One region of the Escherichia sp. TC-EC600-tetX4 genome, then DNA from elsewhere that is predicted to be linked to it. Evidence: predicted binding sites of a transcription regulator. Region 1 holds the regulator's gene; each other region holds the start of a gene.
The links. Region 1 encodes CRP, which controls carbon source genes, mostly activating them, when cyclic AMP is high. Its sites were predicted from a motif close to ATGTGANNNNNNTCACAT; they were not measured.
Positions count from the first base shown of each region.

Region 2: a site for CRP is predicted at 3,396-3,413, ahead of rhaS (HTH-type transcriptional activator RhaS). Genes of this name have one in related genera too.
Region 3: a site for CRP is predicted at 3,228-3,245, ahead of KXD89_RS14690 (ABC-F family ATPase). Genes of this name have one in related genera too.
Region 4: a site for CRP is predicted at 2,853-2,870, ahead of hpt (hypoxanthine phosphoribosyltransferase). Genes of this name have one in related genera too.

Region 1 is NZ_CP079924.1:394,462-399,750, reverse strand. It holds gene KXD89_RS01820 (hydrolase) at 1-243, shown strand, start outside; gene KXD89_RS01815 (YheU family protein) at 237-455, shown strand; gene KXD89_RS01810 (phosphoribulokinase) at 509-1,378, shown strand; gene KXD89_RS01805 (OsmC family protein) at 1,433-1,837, opposite strand; gene crp (cAMP-activated global transcriptional regulator CRP) at 2,139-2,771, shown strand; gene KXD89_RS01795 (YccS/YhfK family putative transporter) at 2,822-4,912, shown strand; gene argD (bifunctional acetylornithine/succinyldiaminopimelate transaminase) at 4,979-5,289, opposite strand, start outside.
Region 2 is NZ_CP079924.1:4,381,579-4,386,867, forward strand. It holds gene sodA (superoxide dismutase [Mn]) at 1-194, opposite strand, end outside; gene rhaT (L-rhamnose/proton symporter RhaT) at 479-1,513, shown strand; gene rhaR (HTH-type transcriptional activator RhaR) at 1,510-2,358, opposite strand; gene rhaS (HTH-type transcriptional activator RhaS) at 2,432-3,268, opposite strand; gene rhaB (rhamnulokinase) at 3,556-5,025, shown strand; gene rhaA (L-rhamnose isomerase) at 5,022-5,289, shown strand, end outside.
Region 3 is NZ_CP079924.1:3,021,181-3,026,469, reverse strand. It holds gene mntS (manganase accumulation protein MntS) at 256-384, opposite strand; gene mntR (manganese-binding transcriptional regulator MntR) at 570-1,037, shown strand; gene KXD89_RS14700 (anion transporter) at 1,034-2,152, shown strand; gene ldtB (L,D-transpeptidase) at 2,211-3,131, opposite strand; gene KXD89_RS14690 (ABC-F family ATPase) at 3,350-4,942, shown strand; gene KXD89_RS14685 (DUF1479 domain-containing protein) at 5,183-5,289, opposite strand, start outside.
Region 4 is NZ_CP079924.1:3,708,486-3,713,774, forward strand. It holds gene KXD89_RS18055 (ABC transporter permease) at 1-454, opposite strand, end outside; gene KXD89_RS18060 (ABC transporter ATP-binding protein) at 451-1,377, opposite strand; gene can (carbonate dehydratase) at 1,486-2,148, shown strand; gene hpt (hypoxanthine phosphoribosyltransferase) at 2,189-2,725, opposite strand; gene gcd (quinoprotein glucose dehydrogenase) at 2,931-5,289, shown strand, end outside.

The DNA.
Region 1 (5,289 bases):
GCCATGCCGATGCTGAACCGGATCGCCAAACCGACGCTGATTATTCACGCCAAAGACGATCCGTTTATGGATCATCAGGTGATCCCGAAACCGGAAAGTCTCCCCCCGCAGGTGGAGTATCAACTGACTGAACATGGCGGTCATGTTGGCTTTATTGGCGGTACATTACTTCATCCGCAAATGTGGCTGGAGTCACGCATTCCTGACTGGTTAACAACGTATCTGGAGGCGAAATCATGTTGATTCCGTGGCAAGACCTCTCCCCCGAAACGCTGGAAAATTTAATTGAAAGCTTTGTGTTACGTGAAGGCACCGATTATGGTGAACATGAGCGTACACTTGAACAGAAAGTCGCCGACGTCAAACGCCAGCTACAGTGCGGAGAAGCGGTGCTGGTATGGTCGGAGCTGCACGAAACGGTCAATATTATGCCGCGCAGTCAGTTTCGCGAATAACCTGCAACCGTCGGCGGACGAGATAATAATGATAGCTAAGTCATGGAGTTACTATGTCTGCCAAACATCCGGTCATTGCGGTAACAGGATCCAGCGGCGCGGGGACCACCACCACCAGCCTCGCGTTTCGTAAAATATTCGCGCAGTTAAATCTGCATGCAGCTGAGGTGGAAGGCGACAGTTTTCACCGTTACACCCGCCCGGAAATGGACATGGCGATCCGCAAAGCGCGCGACGCCGGGCGGCATATCAGCTACTTCGGCCCCGAGGCTAACGACTTCGGCCTGCTGGAACAAACCTTCATTGAATACGGTCAGAGCGGCAAAGGGAAATCTCGCAAATATCTGCATACCTACGACGAAGCCGTACCGTGGAATCAGGTACCGGGGACATTCACCCCCTGGCAACCTTTACCGGAACCCACTGATGTACTGTTTTATGAAGGTTTACACGGCGGCGTAGTCACGCCACAGCATAACGTTGCGCAGCATGTGGACTTACTGGTCGGCGTGGTGCCTATCGTTAACCTTGAGTGGATTCAAAAACTGATCCGCGACACCAGCGAGCGCGGGCACTCACGAGAAGCAGTGATGGACTCAGTAGTGCGTTCAATGGAAGACTATATCAACTACATCACACCGCAGTTTTCCCGCACCCATCTTAACTTCCAGCGCGTTCCCACCGTCGACACTTCAAACCCGTTCGCGGCAAAAGGTATCCCGTCGCTCGATGAAAGCTTTGTGGTGATCCATTTTCGTAATCTGGAAGGGATCGATTTCCCCTGGCTGCTGGCGATGTTGCAAGGCTCATTCATTTCCCACATCAATACGTTAGTGGTACCGGGCGGCAAAATGGGTCTGGCAATGGAATTAATTATGCTGCCGCTGGTGCAACGATTGATGGAAGGAAAGAAAATCGAGTAACTCTGCTATTACGCCGGATAAAATACTATCCGGCTTCACAACGGGATAGTTAAGTCACGCGGCAACCACTTCATACGAGTGAGTAATATTCACCGCTTTTTCCAGCATCAACGCCACTGAACAATATTTCTCGGCAGAGAGATCAACCGCACGCGCAACCGCTGCGTCTTTCAGGTCGCGACCGGTGACGATAAAATGCAGATTAATGTGCGTAAACAGGCGTGGTGCCTCTTCGCGGCGTTCAGAGGTCAATTTTACTTCACAATCGACCACATCCTGACGCCCTTTTTGCAGGATCGAAACCACATCGATGGCACTGCAACCACCCGCCGCCATCAACACCATTTCCATCGGACTTGGTGCTTTATCGCCTGAGTTGCCGTCCATTAAAATCTGATGACCAGAGGCGGATTCGCCCAGAAAAGTTAACCCTTCGACCCACTTCACTCGCGCTTGCATTTTTGCTACTCCACTGCGTCAATTTTCCTGACAGAGTACGCGTACTAACCAAATCGCGCAACGGAAGGCGACCTGGGTCATGCTGAAGCGAGACACCAGGAGACACAAAGCGAAAGCTATGCTAAAACAGTCAGGATGCTACAGTAATACATTGATGTACTGCATGTATGCAAAGGACGTCACATTACCGTGCAGTACAGTTGATAGCCCCTTCCCAGGTAGCGGGAAGCATATTTCGGCAATCCAGAGACAGCGGCGTTATCTGGCTCTGGAGAAAGCTTATAACAGAGGATAACCGCGCATGGTGCTTGGCAAACCGCAAACAGACCCGACTCTCGAATGGTTCTTGTCTCATTGCCACATTCATAAGTACCCATCCAAGAGCACGCTTATTCACCAGGGTGAAAAAGCGGAAACGCTGTACTACATCGTTAAAGGCTCTGTGGCAGTGCTGATCAAAGACGAAGAGGGTAAAGAAATGATCCTCTCCTATCTGAATCAGGGTGATTTTATTGGCGAACTGGGCCTGTTTGAAGAGGGCCAGGAACGTAGCGCATGGGTACGTGCGAAAACCGCCTGTGAAGTGGCTGAAATTTCGTACAAAAAATTTCGCCAATTGATTCAGGTAAACCCGGACATTCTGATGCGTTTGTCTGCACAGATGGCGCGTCGTCTGCAAGTCACTTCAGAGAAAGTGGGCAACCTGGCGTTCCTCGACGTGACGGGCCGCATTGCACAGACTCTGCTGAATCTGGCAAAACAACCAGACGCTATGACTCACCCGGACGGTATGCAAATCAAAATTACCCGTCAGGAAATTGGTCAGATTGTCGGCTGTTCTCGTGAAACCGTGGGACGCATTCTGAAGATGCTGGAAGATCAGAACCTGATCTCCGCACACGGTAAAACCATCGTCGTTTACGGCACTCGTTAATCCCGTCGGAGTGGCGCGTTACCTGGTAGCGCGCCATTTTGTTTCCCCCGATGTGGCGCAGACTGATTTATCACCCCGATATCAACTATGCACTTCGACAAACGCTGGTGCTATGTTTGCCCGTGGCCGTTGGGTTAATGCTTGGCGAATTACGATTCGGTCTGCTCTTCTCCCTCGTTCCTGCCTGTTGCAATATTGCGGGCCTTGATACGCCTCATAAACGTTTTTTCAAACGCTTAATCATTGGTGCGTCGCTGTTTGCCACCTGTAGCTTGCTGACACAGCTACTACTGGCAAAAGATGTTCCCCTGCCCTTTTTGCTGACCGGATTAACGCTGGTACTTGGCGTCACTGCTGAGCTGGGGCCATTGCACGCAAAATTGCTTCCTGCATCGCTGCTCGCCGCCATTTTTACCCTCAGTTTGGCGGGATACATGCCGGTCTGGGAACCGTTGCTCATCTATGCGTTGGGCACTCTCTGGTACGGATTGTTTAACTGGTTTTGGTTCTGGATCTGGCGCGAACAACCGCTGCGCGAGTCACTAAGTCTGCTGTACCGTGAACTGGCAGATTATTGTGAAGCCAAATACAGCCTGCTTACCCAGCACACCGACCCTGAAAAAGCGCTGCCGCCGCTGCTGGTGCGCCAGCAAAAAGCGGTCGATCTAATTACCCAGTGCTATCAGCAAATGCATATGCTTTCCGCGCAAAATAATACTGACTACAAGCGGATGCTGCGTATTTTCCAGGAGGCGCTGGATTTACAGGAACATATTTCGGTCAGTTTGCATCAGCCGGAAGAGGTGCAAAAGCTGGTCGAGCGTAGCCATGCGGAAGAAGTTATCCGCTGGAATGCGCAAACCGTCGCCGCTCGCCTGCGCGTGCTGGCTGATGACATTCTTTACCATCGCCTGCCAACGCGTTTTACGATGGAAAAGCAAATTGGCGCACTGGAAAAAATCGCCCGCCAGCATCCGGATAATCCGGTTGGGCAATTCTGCTACTGGCATTTCAGCCGCATCGCCCGCGTGCTGCGCACCCAAAAACCGCTCTATGCCCGTGACTTACTGGCCGATAAACAGCGGCGAATGCCATTACTTCCGGCGCTGAAAAGTTATCTGTCACTAAAGTCTCCGGCGCTACGCAATGCCGGACGACTCAGTGTGATGTTAAGCGTTGCCAGCCTGATGGGCACCGCGCTGCATCTGCCGAAGTCGTACTGGATCCTGATGACGGTATTGCTGGTGACACAAAATGGCTATGGCGCAACCCGTCTGAGGATTGTGAATCGCTCCGTGGGAACCGTGGTCGGGTTAATCATTGCGGGCGTGGCGCTGCACTTTAAAATTCCCGAAGGTTACACCCTGACGTTGATGCTGATTACCACCCTCGCCAGCTACCTGATATTGCGCAAAAACTACGGCTGGGCGACGGTCGGTTTTACTATTACCGCAGTGTATACCCTGCAACTATTGTGGTTGAACGGCGAGCAATACATCCTTCCGCGTCTTATCGATACCATTATTGGTTGTTTAATTGCTTTCGGCGGTACTGTCTGGCTGTGGCCGCAGTGGCAGAGCGGGTTATTGCGTAAAAACGCCCATGATGCTTTAGAAGCCTATCAGGAAGCGATTCGCTTGATTCTTAGCGAGGATCCGCAACCTACGCCACTGGCCTGGCAGCGAATGCGGGTAAATCAGGCACATAACACTCTGTATAACTCATTGAATCAGGCGATGCAGGAACCGGCGTTTAACAGCCATTATCTGGCAGATATGAAACTGTGGGTAACGCACAGCCAGTTTATTGTTGAGCATATTAATGCCATGACCACGCTGGCGCGGGAACACCGGGCATTGCCACCTGAACTGGCACAAGAGTATTTACAGTCTTGTGAAATCGCCATTCAGCGTTGTCAGCAGCGACTGGAGTATGACGAACCGGGTAGTTCTGGCGATGCCAATATCATGGATGCGCCGGAGATGCAGCCGCACGAAGGCGCGGCAGGTACGCTGGAGCAGCATTTACAGCGGGTTATTGGTCATCTGAACACCATGCACACCATTTCGTCGATGGCATGGCGTCAGCGACCGCATCACGGGATTTGGCTGAGTCGCAAGTTGCGGGATTCGAAGGCGTAATGCAGGCTAAACCATCGGATAAGGCATTCACGCCGCATCCGACATCTTTTGCCTGATGCTTCGTATTTACGCCCCAACCACCTTCGCCACCGCGTGGGCGAAACGTTGCATCCCTTCATCGATATCCGCATCTTCCACCACCAGCGACGGTGCAAAACGCATCACATCCGGTCCGGCATTCAGCACCATTACGCCAGCCTCTGCGCCCGCATACAGGAAATCACGCGCCCGACCTTTGTACTGTGGTTTCAGCTCTGCGCCAATCAACAGCCCCATACCGCGAATATCGCTAAATACATCGTACTGCTGATCGATCTTCTGCAGATGGTCAACAAAACGCTGGCGTTTCGCCTGAATGCCTTCCAGCACTTCAGGGG
Region 2 (5,289 bases), 610 kb from region 1:
GGCAGCTGGTCCAGTTTGGTGATCAGCTCTTCAACCGGCAGGTTGGCAAATTCTGGCAGGCTTTCCAGCGCCGCGTTGGCGTTGTTTACGTAGGTCTGATGGTGTTTGGTGTGGTGGATTTCCATGGTCTGCTTATCGAAGTGCGGTTCCAGGGCATCGTAAGCATACGGCAGGGATGGCAGGGTATAGCTCATATTCATCTCCAGTATTGTCGGGCGGCCGATTGTTAATGCCGCGTAAGCAGTTGGTTCATTATAGTTAATTAAATGATATTGAAAATGATTATCAATGCCGTACTTTTCGTAAGGGTATGGTTTTGCAGGAAAATGCCCGAGATGTGAAGCAAATCACCCACTTAATGCCGTGATTGCCAGTAAATCGACAACGGCGGCAACAGGCGAAAGGTTAATCGACAGCACGATTTTTACACTCATCTCGTCGGAGATGTGACGCGACGAAAAATGATGAGGATAAGAAGATGAGTAACGCGATTACGATGGGGATATTTTGGCATTTGATCGGCGCGGCCAGTGCAGCCTGTTTTTACGCTCCGTTCAAAAAAGTAAAAAAATGGTCATGGGAAACCATGTGGTCAGTCGGTGGGATTGTTTCGTGGATTATTCTGCCGTGGGCCATCAGCGCCCTGTTACTACCGAATTTCTGGGCGTATTACAGCTCGTTTAGTCTCTCTACGCGACTGCCTGTTTTTCTGTTCGGCGCTATGTGGGGGATCGGTAATATCAACTACGGCCTGACCATGCGTTATCTCGGCATGTCGATGGGAATTGGCATCGCCATTGGCATTACGTTGATTGTCGGTACGCTGATGACGCCAATTATCAACGGCAATTTCGATGTGTTGATTAGCACCGAAGGCGGACGCATGACGTTGCTCGGCGTTCTGGTGGCGCTGATTGGCGTAGGGATTGTAACTCGCGCCGGGCAGTTGAAAGAGCGCAAGATGGGCATTAAAGCCGAAGAGTTCAATCTGAAAAAAGGGCTGGTGCTGGCGGTGATGTGCGGCATTTTCTCTGCCGGGATGTCCTTTGCGATGAACGCCGCAAAACCGATGCATGAAGCCGCTGCCGCACTTGGCGTCGATCCACTGTATGTCGCTCTGCCAAGCTATGTTGTCATCATGGGCGGCGGCGCGATCATTAACCTCGGTTTCTGTTTTATTCGTCTGGCAAAAGTGAAGGATTTGTCGCTAAAAGCCGACTTCTCGCTGGCAAAATCGCTGATCATTCACAATGTGTTACTCTCGACACTGGGCGGGTTGATGTGGTATCTGCAATTCTTTTTCTATGCCTGGGGCCACGCCCGCATTCCGGCGCAGTATGACTACATCAGTTGGATGCTGCATATGAGTTTCTATGTATTGTGCGGCGGTATCGTCGGGCTGGTGCTGAAAGAGTGGAACAATGCAGGACGCCGTCCGGTAACGGTGTTGAGCCTCGGTTGTGTGGTGATTATTGTCGCCGCTAACATCGTCGGCATCGGCATGGCGAATTAATCTTTCTGCGAATTGAGATGACGCCACTGGCTGGGCGTCATCCCGGTTTCCCGGGTAAACACCACCGAAAAATAGTTACTATCTTCAAAGCCACATTCGGTCGAAATATCACTGATTAACAGGCGGCTATGCTGGAGAAGATATTGCGCATGACACACTCTGACCTGTCGCAGATATTGATTGATGGTCATTCCAGTCTGCTGGCGAAATTGCTGACGCAAAACGCGCTCACTGCACGATGCCTCATCACAAAATTTATCCAGCGCAAAGGGACTTTTCAGGCTAGCCGCCAGCCGGGTAATCAGCTTATCCAGCAACGTTTCGCTGGATGTTGGCGGCAACGAATCACTGGTGTAACGATGGCGATTCAGCAACATCACCAACTGCCCGAACAGCAACTCAGCCATTTCGTTAGCAAACGGCACATGCTGACTACTTTCATGCTCAAGCTGACCGATAACCTGCCGCGCCTGCGCCATCCCCATGCTACCTAAGCGCCAGTGTGGTTGCCCTGCGCTGGCGTTAAATCCCGGAATCGCCCCCTGCCAGTCAAGATTCAGCTTCAGACGCTCCGGGCAATAAATAATATTCTGCAAAACCAGATCGTTAACGGAAGCGTAGGAGTGTTTATCGTCAGCATGAATGTAAAAGAGATCGCCACGGGTAATGCGATAAGGGCGATCGTTGAGTACATGCAGGCCATTACCGCGCCAGACAATCACCAGCTCACAAAAATCATGTGTATGTTCAGCAAAGACATCTTGCGGATAACGGTCAGCCACAGCGACTGCCTGCTGGTCGCTGGCAAAAAAATCATCTTTGAGAAGTTTTAACTGATGCGCCACCGTGGCTACCTCGGCCAGAGAACGAAGTTGATTATTCGCAATATGGCGTACAAATACGTTGAGAAGATTCGCGTTATTGCAGAAAGCCATCCCGTCCCTGGCGAATATCACGCGGTGACCAGTTAAACTCTCGGCGAAAAAGCGTCGAAAAGTGGTTACTGTCGCTGAATCCACAGCGATAGGCGATGTCAGTAACGCTGGCCTCGCTGTGGCGTAGCAGATGTCGGGCTTTCATCAGTCGCAGGCGGTTCAGGTATCGCTGAGGCGTCAGTCCCGTTTGCTGCTTAAGCTGCCGATGTAGCGTACGCAGTGAAAGAGAAAATTGATCCGCCACGGCATCCCAATTCACCTCATCGGCAAAATGGTCCTCCAGCCAGGCCAGAAGCAAGTTGAGACGTGATGCGCTGTTTTCCAGGTTCTCCTGCAAACTGCTTTTACGCAGCAAGAGCAGTAATTGCATAAACAAGATCTCGCGACTGGCGGTCGAGGGTAAATCATTTTCCCCTTCCTGCTGTTCCATCTGTGCAACCAGCTGTCGCACCTGCTGCAATACGCTGTGGTTAACGCGCCAGTGAGACGGATACTGCCCATCCAGCTCTTGTGGCAGCAACTGATTCAGCCCGGCGAGAAACTGAAATCGATCCGGCGAGCGATACAGCACATTGGTCAGACACAGATTATCGGTATGTTCATACAGATGCCGATCATGATCGCGTACGAAACAGACCGTGCCACCGGTGATGGTATAGGGCTGCCCATTAAACACATGAATACCCGTGCCATGTTCGACAATCACAATTTCATGAAAATCATGATGATGTTCAGGAAAATCCGCCTGCGGGAGCCGGGGTTCTATCGCCACGGACGCGTTACCAGACGGAAAAAAATCCACACTATGTAATACGGTCATACTGGCCTCCTGATGTCGTCAACACGGCGAAATAGTAATCACGAGGTCAGGTTCTTACCTTAAATTTTCGACGGAAAACCACGTAAAAAACGTCGATTTTTCAAGATACAGCGTGAATTTTCAGGAAATGCGGTGAGCATCACATCACCACAATTCAGCAAATTGTGAACATCATCACGTTCATCTTTCCCTGGTTGCCAATGGCCCATTTTCCTGTCAGTAACGAGAAGGTCGCGAATTCAGGCGCTTTTTAGACTGGTCGTAATGAAATTCAGCAGGATCACATTATGACCTTTCGCAATTGTGTCGCCGTCGATCTCGGCGCATCCAGTGGGCGCGTGATGCTGGCGCGTTACGAGCGTGAATGCCGCAGCCTGACGCTGCGCGAAATCCATCGTTTTAACAATGGGCTGCATAGTCAGAACGGCTATGTCACCTGGGATGTGGATAGCCTTGAAAGTGCCATTCGCCTTGGATTAAACAAGGTGTGCGAGGAAGGGATTCGTATCGATAGCATTGGGATTGATACCTGGGGCGTGGACTTTGTGCTGCTCGACCAACAGGGTCAGCGTGTGGGCCTGCCCGTTGCTTATCGCGATAGCCGCACCAATGGCCTAATGGCGCAGGCACAACAACAACTCGGCAAACGCGATATTTATCAACGTAGCGGCATCCAGTTTCTGCCCTTCAATACGCTTTATCAGTTGCGTGCGCTGACGGAGCAACAACCTGAACTTATTCCACACATTGCTCACGCTCTGCTGATGCCGGATTACTTCAGTTATCGCCTGACCGGCAAGATGAACTGGGAATATACCAACGCCACGACCACGCAACTGGTCAATATCAATAGCGACGACTGGGACGAGTCGCTACTGGCGTGGAGCGGGGCCAACAAAGCCTGGTTTGGTCGCCCGACGCATCCGGGTAATGTCATAGGTCACTGGATTTGCCCGCAGGGTAATGAGATTCCAGTGGTCGCCGTTGCCAGCCATGATACCGCCAGCGCGGTTATCGCCTCGCCGTTAAACGGCTCACGTGCTGCTTATCTCTCTTCTGGCACCTGGTCATTGATGGGCTTCGAAAGCCAGACGCCATTTACCAATGACACGGCACTGGCAGCCAACATCACCAATGAAGGCGGGGCGGAAGGTCGCTATCGGGTGCTGAAAAATATTATGGGCTTATGGCTGCTTCAGCGAGTGCTTCAGGAGCAGCAAATCAACGATCTTCCGGCGCTTATCTCCGCGACACAGGCACTTCCGGCTTGCCGCTTCATTATCAATCCCAATGACGATCGCTTTATTAATCCTGAGACGATGTGCAGCGAAATTCAGGCTGCGTGTCGGGAAACGGCGCAACCGATCCCGGAAAGTGATGCTGAACTGGCGCGCTGCATTTTCGACAGTCTGGCGCTGCTGTATGCCGATGTGTTGCATGAGCTGGCGCAGCTGCGCGGTGAAGATTTCTCGCAACTGCATATTGTCGGCGGAGGCTGCCAGAACACGCTGCTCAACCAGCTATGCGCCGATGCCTGCGGTATTCGGGTGATCGCCGGGCCTGTTGAAGCCTCGACGCTCGGCAATATCGGCATCCAGTTAATGACGCTGGATGAACTCAACAATGTGGATGATTTCCGTCAGGTCGTCAGCACCACCGCGAATCTGACCACCTTTACCCCTAATCCTGACAGTGAAATTGCCCACTATGTGGCGCAGATTCACTCTACACGACAGACAAAGGAGCTTTGCGCATGACCACTCAACTGGAACAGGCCTGGGAGCTAGCGAAACAGCGTTTCGCGGCGGTGGGGATTGATGTCGAGGAGGCGCTGCGCCAACTTGATCGTTTACCCGTTTCAATGCACTGCTGGCAGGGCGATGATGTTTCCGGTTTTGAAAACCCGGAAGGTTCGCTGACCGGGGGGATTCAGGCCACAGGCAATTATCCGGGCAAAGCGCGTAATGCCAGTGAGCTACGTGCCGATCTGGAACAGGCTATGCGGCTGATTCCGGGGCCGA
Region 3 (5,289 bases), 2.0 Mb from region 1:
AAACGCCATGTGCTTACCCTGGCGTCAAGGGTCAATACCTGCAAGAGTGCGTGAAGAGTGGAAAGGGGTCCGCATCCGCGAGCCGCAATATACGCAGGGCTGCAAGAAGATAGAGCGAGCCGCCGTTCAGGTCAACTACTGACGAACAAATCTTTTGCGAAGGGGATTGCAAATCCGACAAAAAGTGGGGTTTTTCAGACCAAAACGCGTTATGCCTGCATGAAAGCAGGAGTGAAGCGGCGTACCGCGACGCCGCTATTTATCGGAAGGTTTATCTTGCTGCGGTTTGTTGTTGACCATATCGCACAACATAGAGAGCAGCATTAACCGTACTTTAAAGGGAGAATGACTAAACACGCGCATACACCTCTTGAACTCATTCATAAGACCTCCTGACTTGCTAATCCCGTCGATCCTTGAGGGATGATTGCATTACATACAGATATAGCACAGGCTATATTATATAGCTATTGCTAAAACGTTAATTTTTTGTACCTTCGCAACTCTGGTTTACAATGTGCGCACGAAATGAGAACGCTATGTATGCGTCACCATAATGAGGAAGCACAATGAGTCGTCGCGCAGGTACGCCAACAGCAAAAAAAGTGACGCAGTTAGTGAACGTGGAAGAGCACGTTGAAGGGTTCCGCCAGGTCAGAGAGGCGCATCGGCGCGAGCTTATTGATGATTACGTTGAGCTGATTTCTGACTTGATCAGGGAAGTGGGGGAAGCTCGTCAGGTGGACATGGCTGCTCGTCTGGGAGTTTCGCAACCGACGGTGGCTAAAATGCTTAAGCGGCTGGCAACCATGGGGCTGATTGAAATGATCCCCTGGCGTGGCGTGTTTTTAACGGCAGAAGGAGAGAAGCTGGCGCAGGAAAGCCGCGAGCGACATCAGATAGTCGAAAATTTCTTGTTGGTGTTGGGCGTCAGTCCGGAAATCGCCCGTCGCGACGCGGAAGGCATGGAGCACCATGTTAGTGAAGAGACGCTCGACGCTTTTCGTTTGTTTACCCAGAAACACGGTGCCAAATGAGCCTGCCTTTTTTACGCACGCTGCAAGGCGATCGTTTTTTTCAGTTATTAATTCTTGTTGGTATCGGATTAAGCTTTTTCGTGCCCTTTGCACCGAAATCCTGGCCTGCTGCTATCGACTGGCACACCATCATCACCTTAAGCGGCCTGATGCTGCTGACCAAAGGTGTGGAGTTAAGCGGTTATTTTGATGTGCTGGGGCGCAAAATGGTGCGCCGCTTTGCTACGGAGCGTCGGCTGGCGATGTTTATGGTGCTGGCGGCGGCGCTGCTTTCTACCTTTCTGACCAACGATGTCGCGCTGTTTATTGTTGTTCCGCTGACTATCACGCTAAAAAGACTGTGTGAGATCCCGGTTAATCGGCTGATTATTTTTGAGGCGCTGGCAGTCAACGCTGGTTCGCTACTGACGCCAATTGGCAACCCGCAAAATATTCTTATCTGGGGACGTTCTGGTCTTTCGTTTGCCGGATTTATTGCCCAAATGGCACCGCTGGCTGGCGCAATGATGCTGACGCTCCTGCTCCTGTGCTGGTGTTGTTTCCCTGGAAAGGCGATGCAATACCATACGGGGGTGCAAACACCGGAGTGGAAACCGCGGCTGGTGTGGAGTTGTCTGGGGCTGTATATCGTCTTTCTGACGGCGCTGGAGTTCAAACAAGAGCTGTGGGGACTGGTGATTGTGGCGGCAGGCTTTGCGCTGCTGGCACGTCGCGTGGTGCTCAGTGTGGACTGGACGCTGCTGCTGGTGTTTATGGCGATGTTTATCGACGTCCATTTACTGACCCAGCTTCCAGCGTTGCAAGGCGTGTTGGGTAACGTGAGTCATCTATCTGAACCCGGGTTATGGTTAACGGCAATCGGTTTATCGCAGGTGATCAGTAACGTGCCGAGTACCATATTGTTGCTGAACTATGTGCCGCCGTCTTTATTACTGGTATGGGCGGTAAACGTAGGTGGCTTTGGGTTATTACCCGGATCGCTGGCAAATTTGATTGCGCTACGTATGGCGAACGATCGCCGCATCTGGTGGCGTTTCCATCTCTATTCAATACCGATGCTGTTGTGGGCGGCGTTGGTGGGATATGTTTTGTTAGTTATACTCCCGGCCAACTAGGGTCTGGCAAATAAAAAAGGCGGATTATGAGTCCGCCTTTTGCTTTAAGTTTTGAAGATTAATTCAGACGAACCGGCATCCCGGAGCGGTTTTTAATCGCTTCATCAAGAACAACCTGGTCAACATCTGGCTGACCGGTCACTGTCTGCACGCTCTTCGTCAGGGTAATTGGCACAATTTCCTGACCTTCAAACTGGGCTTCGGTGGTAGACAGCGGGTTATGGACTTCAATATAACGGCTGCCGTCTGGCTCGGTGGTCGCTTTTACCGGCTCATCAATAAACTGTACGCGGGTACCGACCGGTACTTTCTCGAACAGGAATTTGATGTCTTCGTTACGCAGACGCACACAACCATGACTTACACGCAGGCCGATACCGAAGTTGGCGTTGGTGCCATGGATAGCATACAGGCGACCGATATAGAGTGCATACAGCCCCATCGGGTTATCCGGACCTGCCGGAACGACAGCCGGAAGCGGTTCGCCCGCAGCGCGGTACTCTGCGTGCATTTTGGCGGTCGGCGTCCAGGTCGGGCCTGCTTTTTTACGCTCAACTTTGGTGGTCCAGTTGATAGGCGTATCTTTGCCTAACTGACCAATGCCGATCGGCAGCACGATAACGGTGTTGGTCCCTTTCGGATAGTAATAAAGACGCATCTCAGCACTGTTAATGACGATGCCTTCATGAACGGTATCCGGCAGGATCAGCTGCTGCGGAATGTTCAGTACAGTACCGCCTTTCGGCAGGAAGGTATCCACACCCGGGTTCGCTTCCATCATATTGGAAAGCCCCATCTGGTACTCGGCGGCAAAATACTCCAGCGGCTGAGTGTTACCTTCAGGAATGGTGATCACCTGATTCTGACCAACCAGGCGACTCCCGTCGGTTGGCAGAGGATAAGTTACCGCAGAGGCGGTACTGCAAAAGCCGACAACAGCGAAGGCCGCTGCGAATAATGTTTTCAATTTCATATTCATGTTAAGCGAGATTTTGTGCCTGGCAGGCCATTGGGTTGAGAATATTAGAGTATTGGAAGCGCATTATAAGTTCATTCCAGCTCACAGTGAAATCAGATGTGTACGAAATCACATTTTTTGCCTTTGGCTTGAGTGTAGACCTTAAGCGAGGAGCAGGATCTTCTTTCAGACTTATGGCATAATGCGCGGTTTGTCATATCTCTTTTCAGGATACGCCTGTGTTAGTTTCCAGTAACGTCACCATGCAGTTCGGCAGTAAGCCGTTGTTTGAAAACATTTCCGTCAAATTTGGCGGCGGCAACCGTTACGGCCTGATTGGCGCGAACGGTAGTGGTAAATCCACCTTTATGAAGATCCTCGGCGGCGACCTTGAGCCGACGCTGGGTAACGTTTCCCTCGATCCCAACGAGCGCATTGGTAAACTGCGTCAGGATCAGTTTGCCTTTGAAGAGTTCACTGTGCTGGATACGGTGATCATGGGGCATAAAGAGTTGTGGGAAGTGAAGCAGGAGCGCGACCGCATCTATGCTTTGCCGGAAATGAGTGAAGAAGACGGCTATAAAGTGGCCGATCTGGAAGTTAAATACGGCGAAATGGACGGTTACTCTGCGGAAGCTCGCGCCGGTGAACTGTTGCTTGGCGTGGGAATTCCAGTGGAACAGCACTACGGCCCGATGAGTGAAGTTGCTCCTGGCTGGAAGCTGCGTGTGCTTCTGGCGCAGGCGCTGTTTGCTGATCCGGATATTCTCCTGCTCGACGAACCGACCAACAACCTCGACATCGACACCATTCGCTGGCTGGAACAGGTGCTGAACGAGCGTGACAGCACCATGATCATCATCTCGCACGACCGTCACTTCCTTAACATGGTCTGTACCCACATGGCGGATCTGGATTACGGCGAGCTGCGCGTTTATCCGGGTAACTACGATGAGTACATGACGGCGGCGACCCAGGCGCGTGAACGTCTGCTGGCCGATAACGCCAAGAAGAAAGCGCAGATTGCTGAGTTGCAATCTTTCGTTAGCCGCTTTAGCGCCAACGCCTCGAAATCTCGCCAGGCAACTTCGCGCGCGCGCCAGATTGATAAAATCAAACTGGAAGAGGTGAAAGCCTCCAGCCGTCAGAACCCGTTCATCCGTTTTGAACAGGATAAGAAACTGTTCCGTAACGCGCTGGAAGTGGAAGGTCTGACCAAAGGGTTTGATAACGGTCCGCTGTTTAAAAATCTCAACCTGCTGCTGGAAGTGGGTGAAAAACTGGCGGTACTGGGTACCAACGGCGTCGGTAAATCAACGCTGCTGAAAACGCTGGTGGGCGATCTGCAACCGGACAGCGGCACCGTAAAATGGTCTGAGAACGCGCGCATTGGTTACTATGCTCAGGACCACGAATATGAGTTTGAAAATGATCTGACCGTGTTCGAATGGATGAGCCAGTGGAAGCAGGAAGGCGATGACGAGCAGGCGGTACGCAGTATTCTCGGTCGTTTGCTGTTCAGCCAGGACGACATCAAAAAGCCAGCTAAAGTGCTTTCCGGTGGGGAAAAAGGGCGGATGCTGTTTGGTAAGTTAATGATGCAGAAGCCGAACATTCTGATCATGGACGAACCGACCAACCACCTGGATATGGAATCCATTGAGTCGCTGAACATGGCACTGGAACTGTATCAGGGCACGCTGATCTTTGTTTCACACGACCGTGAGTTCGTAAGCTCCCTGGCGACCCGCATTCTGGAAATCACCCCGGAACGCGTGATCGACTTTAGCGGTAATTACGAAGATTACCTGCGTAGTAAAGGGATCGAGTAAGTGATTATCCGTCACCCCGATACTGTCGGGGTGACGGCGGCTGATGACAAATGCAAAATAGCCTGATGCGCTACGCTTATCAGGCCTACGCAGTACCTGCAATATATTGAATCTGCAGGACTTTGTAGGCCGGATAAGGCGTTAACGCCGCATCAGGCATTAACAAAGCGCATTTGTCAGCAATCTGAGTAACGTCGAATCGATTTTCTTAATCCCACATCAATTCACTTCCATTAATTCTCAAACATCCATGCCCAACGCTCGCTTACCGTGAATGTTGAGGTCGGCAAGCGTAAAGCGTCCTTCCCAGTTTGTTTCATAGTCCTCGCGCGGGAAGTCGCCCGGCG
Region 4 (5,289 bases), 1.3 Mb from region 1:
ACACCGCCGTGAGCACCAGCGTTAAGGCAACGAATACCCACGAATGCACCTGAAATGGCACAAAAAACAGTGAAATTGCCGTCACCAGAATGCCAACAAACAGACCACGCGCCACGCCACCGCCGACATATCCGGCAATAATGACGTGAGTCGGAACCGGCGCTACCAGCAGCTCTTCAATATTACGCTGGAACTTGGCACCAAAAAATGATGACGCAACGTTGGCGTAGGCATTGGTGATCACCGACATCATGATCAGCCCCGGTACGATGAACTGCATATAGCTGAAGCCATGCATATCGCCAATACGCGAACCAATCAGGTTACCGAAGATAATAAAGTAAAGGGTCATGGTGATGACTGGCGGCACCAGCGTCTGCACCCAGATACGCATAAAGCGATGGATCTCTTTCGCCCAGATGCTTTTTAGCGCCACCCAGTAAAGATGCATCATGCGCGATCTCCTTGTTTTTCATTAACCAGTGAAACAAACAGCTCTTCCAGACGGTTAGCTTTGTTACGCATACTTAATACCTGAATGCCCTGCTCACTTAACTGCGTAAATACGCTGTTGATCCCCTGCTCACGCAGCACTTCAACTTCCAGCGTCGCGGTATCGACCAGTCGATACTGATAGCCATCGAGCTTCGGTAACGGGCTTTTCGGTGCGAGATCGAGAATAAAGGTTTCCGATTTCAGCTTCGCCAGCAGCGCCTTCATCGAGGTATTTTCCACCAGCTCACCGTGTTGAATAATGCCGATATTGCGGCACAGCATTTCTGCTTCTTCCAGGTAGTGTGTGGTGAGAATGATGGTGGTGCCTTTGTCGTTTAAATCCTTCAAAAAGCCCCACATTGAGCGGCGAAGTTCAATATCCACGCCTGCGGTCGGTTCGTCGAGAATCAGTAGTTTAGGTTCATGCATTAACGCACGGGCAATCATTAAACGGCGCTTCATCCCGCCAGATAACATACGCGCACGTTCGTTGCGTTTTCCCCATAGATCGAGTTGTTTAAGATACTTTTCGCTGCGGATGTACGCTTCTTTGCGCTCCACGCCGTAGTACCCTGCCTGATTCACCACAATTTGCTGCACGGTTTCAAACGGGTTGAAGTTAAATTCCTGCGGCACCAGTCCCAACTGACGTTTAGCGTTCACGACATCCTTCTCGAGATCGTAACCAAATACGCTGACCCGCCCGGAGGTTTTATTTACCAGAGAGCTGATAATACCGATAGTGGTCGATTTCCCGGCCCCGTTCGGCCCGAGAAGCGCATAAAAATCACCCGCTTCGACCTGCAAATCTATCCCACGAAGCGCCTGAACGCCGCCTGGATAGGTTTTTTTAAGCTGTTGAAGTTCCAGTGCAATGGTCATAAATTTTTACTTACCTTACGTTCTTACACTTTATCTGTGGTTTAAATCGTCCCGGAGTTGCCCTATATTAGCCAAACGTAATTATTTGGTTACAGGTCGTTAACCTCCATGAAAGACATAGATACACTCATCAGCAACAATGCACTATGGTCAAAAATGCTGGTGGAAGAGGATCCCGGGTTTTTTGAGAAACTGGCACAAGCGCAAAAACCGCGCTTTCTATGGATTGGATGTTCCGACAGTCGCGTTCCTGCAGAACGTTTAACCGGTCTTGAGCCGGGCGAACTCTTTGTTCACCGTAATGTTGCTAACCTGGTCATTCACACTGACCTGAACTGCCTTTCCGTGGTTCAGTATGCAGTGGATGTACTCGAAGTTGAACACATTATTATCTGTGGCCACTACGGTTGCGGCGGCGTACAAGCCGCAGTTGAAAACCCGGAACTGGGGCTTATCAACAACTGGCTGCTGCATATCCGCGATATCTGGTTCAAACATAGCTCATTGCTCGGCGAAATGCCGCAAGAGCGCCGTCTGGATACCTTGTGTGAACTGAACGTCATGGAACAGGTGTATAACCTGGGCCACTCCACCATTATGCAATCAGCGTGGAAACGCGGGCAGAAAGTTACCATTCACGGCTGGGCCTACGGCATTCACGACGGCTTGCTGCGTGATCTGGATGTTACCGCCACCAACCGCGAAACCCTTGAGCAACGTTACCGTCACGGGATTTCCAACCTCAAGCTGAAACACGCCAACCACAAATAAAAATGCCATGCCGGATGCAACACATCCGGCAACTTCACACTTACTCGTCCAGCAGAATCACTTTGCCGATATACGGCAGATGACGGTAACGCTGTGCGTAATCAATGCCGTAACCCACCACAAACTCATCCGGGATCGAGAAACCGATAAATTCTACCGGGACGTTCACTTCACGACGGGACGGTTTATCCAGCAGCGTACAAATCGCCAGCGACTTCGGTTCGCGCAGGCTTAAGATCTCACGCACTTTCGACAGTGTATTCCCCGAGTCGATGATATCTTCAACAATCAGCACGTCCTTGCCACGGATATCTTCATCCAGATCTTTGAGGATTTTCACATCACGGGTGGTGGACATGCCGCTACCGTAGCTGGAGGCGGTCATAAAGTCGACTTCATGAGATACCTGAACTTCACGGCACAGGTCCGCCATAAACATAAATGAGCCACGCAGCAGACCCACCAGCACCATATCGCTGCCGCTGTCTTTGTAACGCTCAGTAATCTGACGACCCAGTTCGGCGATACGCGCTTTAATCTCCGCTTCGGGGATCATTACTTCTACAGTATGTTTCATATCTCTAACCATATGATTTAAAAACAAATCACTTCGCACGGGCAGGTTTTGGCACCGCAACAAAGCGCAAGACACGCAGTATACCAGTAAAACTATTCATTCGCGGAATCTGTTAATAAAGCTCGAATTGTGATGACGATCACACATGTTAAAACCTATAATTAATTGCTACTAAAATATTAATGAATTGAAATGGTGTCTCTTTATGGCAATTAACAATACAGGCTCGCGACGATTACTCGTCACGCTAACAGCCCTTTTTGCAGCGCTTTGCGGGCTGTATCTACTCATTGGCGGAGGCTGGCTGGTCGCGATTGGCGGCTCCTGGTACTACCCTATCGCTGGCCTTGTGATGCTCGGCGTCGCCTGGATGCTGTGGCGCAGTAAACGCGCCGCGCTTTGGCTATACGCAGCCCTGCTGCTCGGCACCATGATTTGGGGCGTCTGGGAAGTTGGTTTCGACTTCTGGGCGCTGACTCCGCGCAGCGACATTCTGGTCTTCTTCGGCATCTGGCTGATCCTGCCGTTTGTCTGGCGTCGCCTGGTCATTCCTGCCAGCGGCGCAGTTGCCGCACTGGTGGTCGCACTGCTGATTAGCGGTGGTATCCTGACCTGGGCCGGATTTAACGATCCGCAGGAGATCAACGGCACCTTAAGCGCCGATGCCACACCTGCTGAAGCTATCTCCCCCGTAGCCGATCAGGACTGGCCTGCCTATGGTCGTAATCAGGAAGGTCAACGCTTTTCGCCGCTGAAACAAATTAACGCCGATAACGTCCATAATCTGAAAGAAGCCTGGGTGTTCCGTACTGGCGATGTGAAGCAGCCGAACGATCCGGGTGAAATCACCAATGAAGTGACGCCGATTAAAGTGGGCGACACCCTTTACCTGTGTACCGCTCACCAGCGCCTGTTTGCGCTTGATGCCGCCAGCGGCAAAGAGAAATGGCATTACGATCCTGAGCTGAAAACCAACGAGTCTTTCCAGCACGTAACCTGCCGTGGTGTCTCTTATCATGAAGCCAAAGCAGAAACCGCTTCGCCGGAAGTGATGGCGGATTGCCCGCGTCGTATCATTCTTCCGGTCAATGATGGTCGACTGATTGCGATTAACGCTGAAAACGGCAAACTGTGCGAAACCTTCGCCAATAAAGGCGTGCTCAATCTGCAAAGCAATATGCCAGACACCAAACCGGGTCTGTATGAACCGACTTCGCCACCGATTATCACCGATAAAACCATCGTGATGGCCGGTTCAGTTACCGATAACTTCTCAACCCGCGAAACGTCTGGCGTGATCCGTGGTTTTGATGTCAACACCGGGGAGCTGCTGTGGGCTTTTGATCCCGGCGCGAAAGATCCGAACGCAATCCCGTCTGACGAACACACCTTTACCTTTAACTCGCCAAACTCCTGGGCACCAGCGGCCTATGACGCGAAGCTGGATCTGGTCTATCTGCCGATGGGCGTGACCACGCCGGATATCTGGGGCGGTAACCGCACACCGGAACAGGAACGTTATGCCAGCTCGATTCTGGCGCTGAATGCCACTACCGGGAAACTGGCGTGGAGCTACCAGACCGTTCACCACGACCTGTGGGACATGGATCTTCCGGCACAGCCGACGCTGGCGGACATCACCGTTAATGGTCAGAAAGTGCCAGTTATTTACGCTCCGGCGAAAACCGGCAACATTTTTGTGCTCGATCGTCGTAATGGCGAACTGGTGGTTCCGGCACCGGAAAAACCGGTTCCCCAAGGTGCAGCGAAAGGCGATTACGTAACCCCAACTCAACCGTTTTCTGAACTGAGCTTCCGTCCGACGAAAGATTTGAGCGGTGCGGATATGTGGGGAGCCACCATGTTTGACCAACTGGTGTGCCGCGTGATGTTCCACCAGATGCGCTATGAAGGCATTTTCACCCCGCCATCTGAACAGGGTACGCTGGTCTTCCCGGGTAACCTGGGGATGTTCGAATGGGGCGGGATTTCCGTTGATCCAAATCGTGAAGTGGCGATTGCCAACCCAATGGCACTGCCGTTTGTTTCGAAACTGATCCCGCGTGGTCCTGGCAACCCGATGGAGCAGCCGAAAGATGCCAAAGGCACGGGTACGGAATCCGGCATTCAGCCACAGTACGGTGTACCGTATGGTGTCACGCTCAACCCGTTCCTCTCACCATTTGGTCTGCCATGTAAACAGCCAGCATGGGGTTATATCTCGGCGCTGGATCTGAAAACTAATGAAGTGGTGTGGAAGAAACGTATTGGTACGCCGCAGGACAGTATGCCGTTCCCGATGCCGGTTCCGGTGCCGTTCAATATGGGTATGCCGATGCTGGGCGGGCCAATCTCCACGGCGGGTAACGTGCTGTTTATCGCCGCTACGGCAGATAACTACCTGCGCGCTTACAACATGAGCAACGGTGAAAAACTGTGGCAGGGTCGTTTACCAGCGGGTGGTCAGGCTACGCCAATGACCTATGAAGTGAATGGTAAGCAGTATGTGGTGATCTCCGCAGGCGGTCACGGTTCATTTGGTACGAAGATGGGCGACTATATTG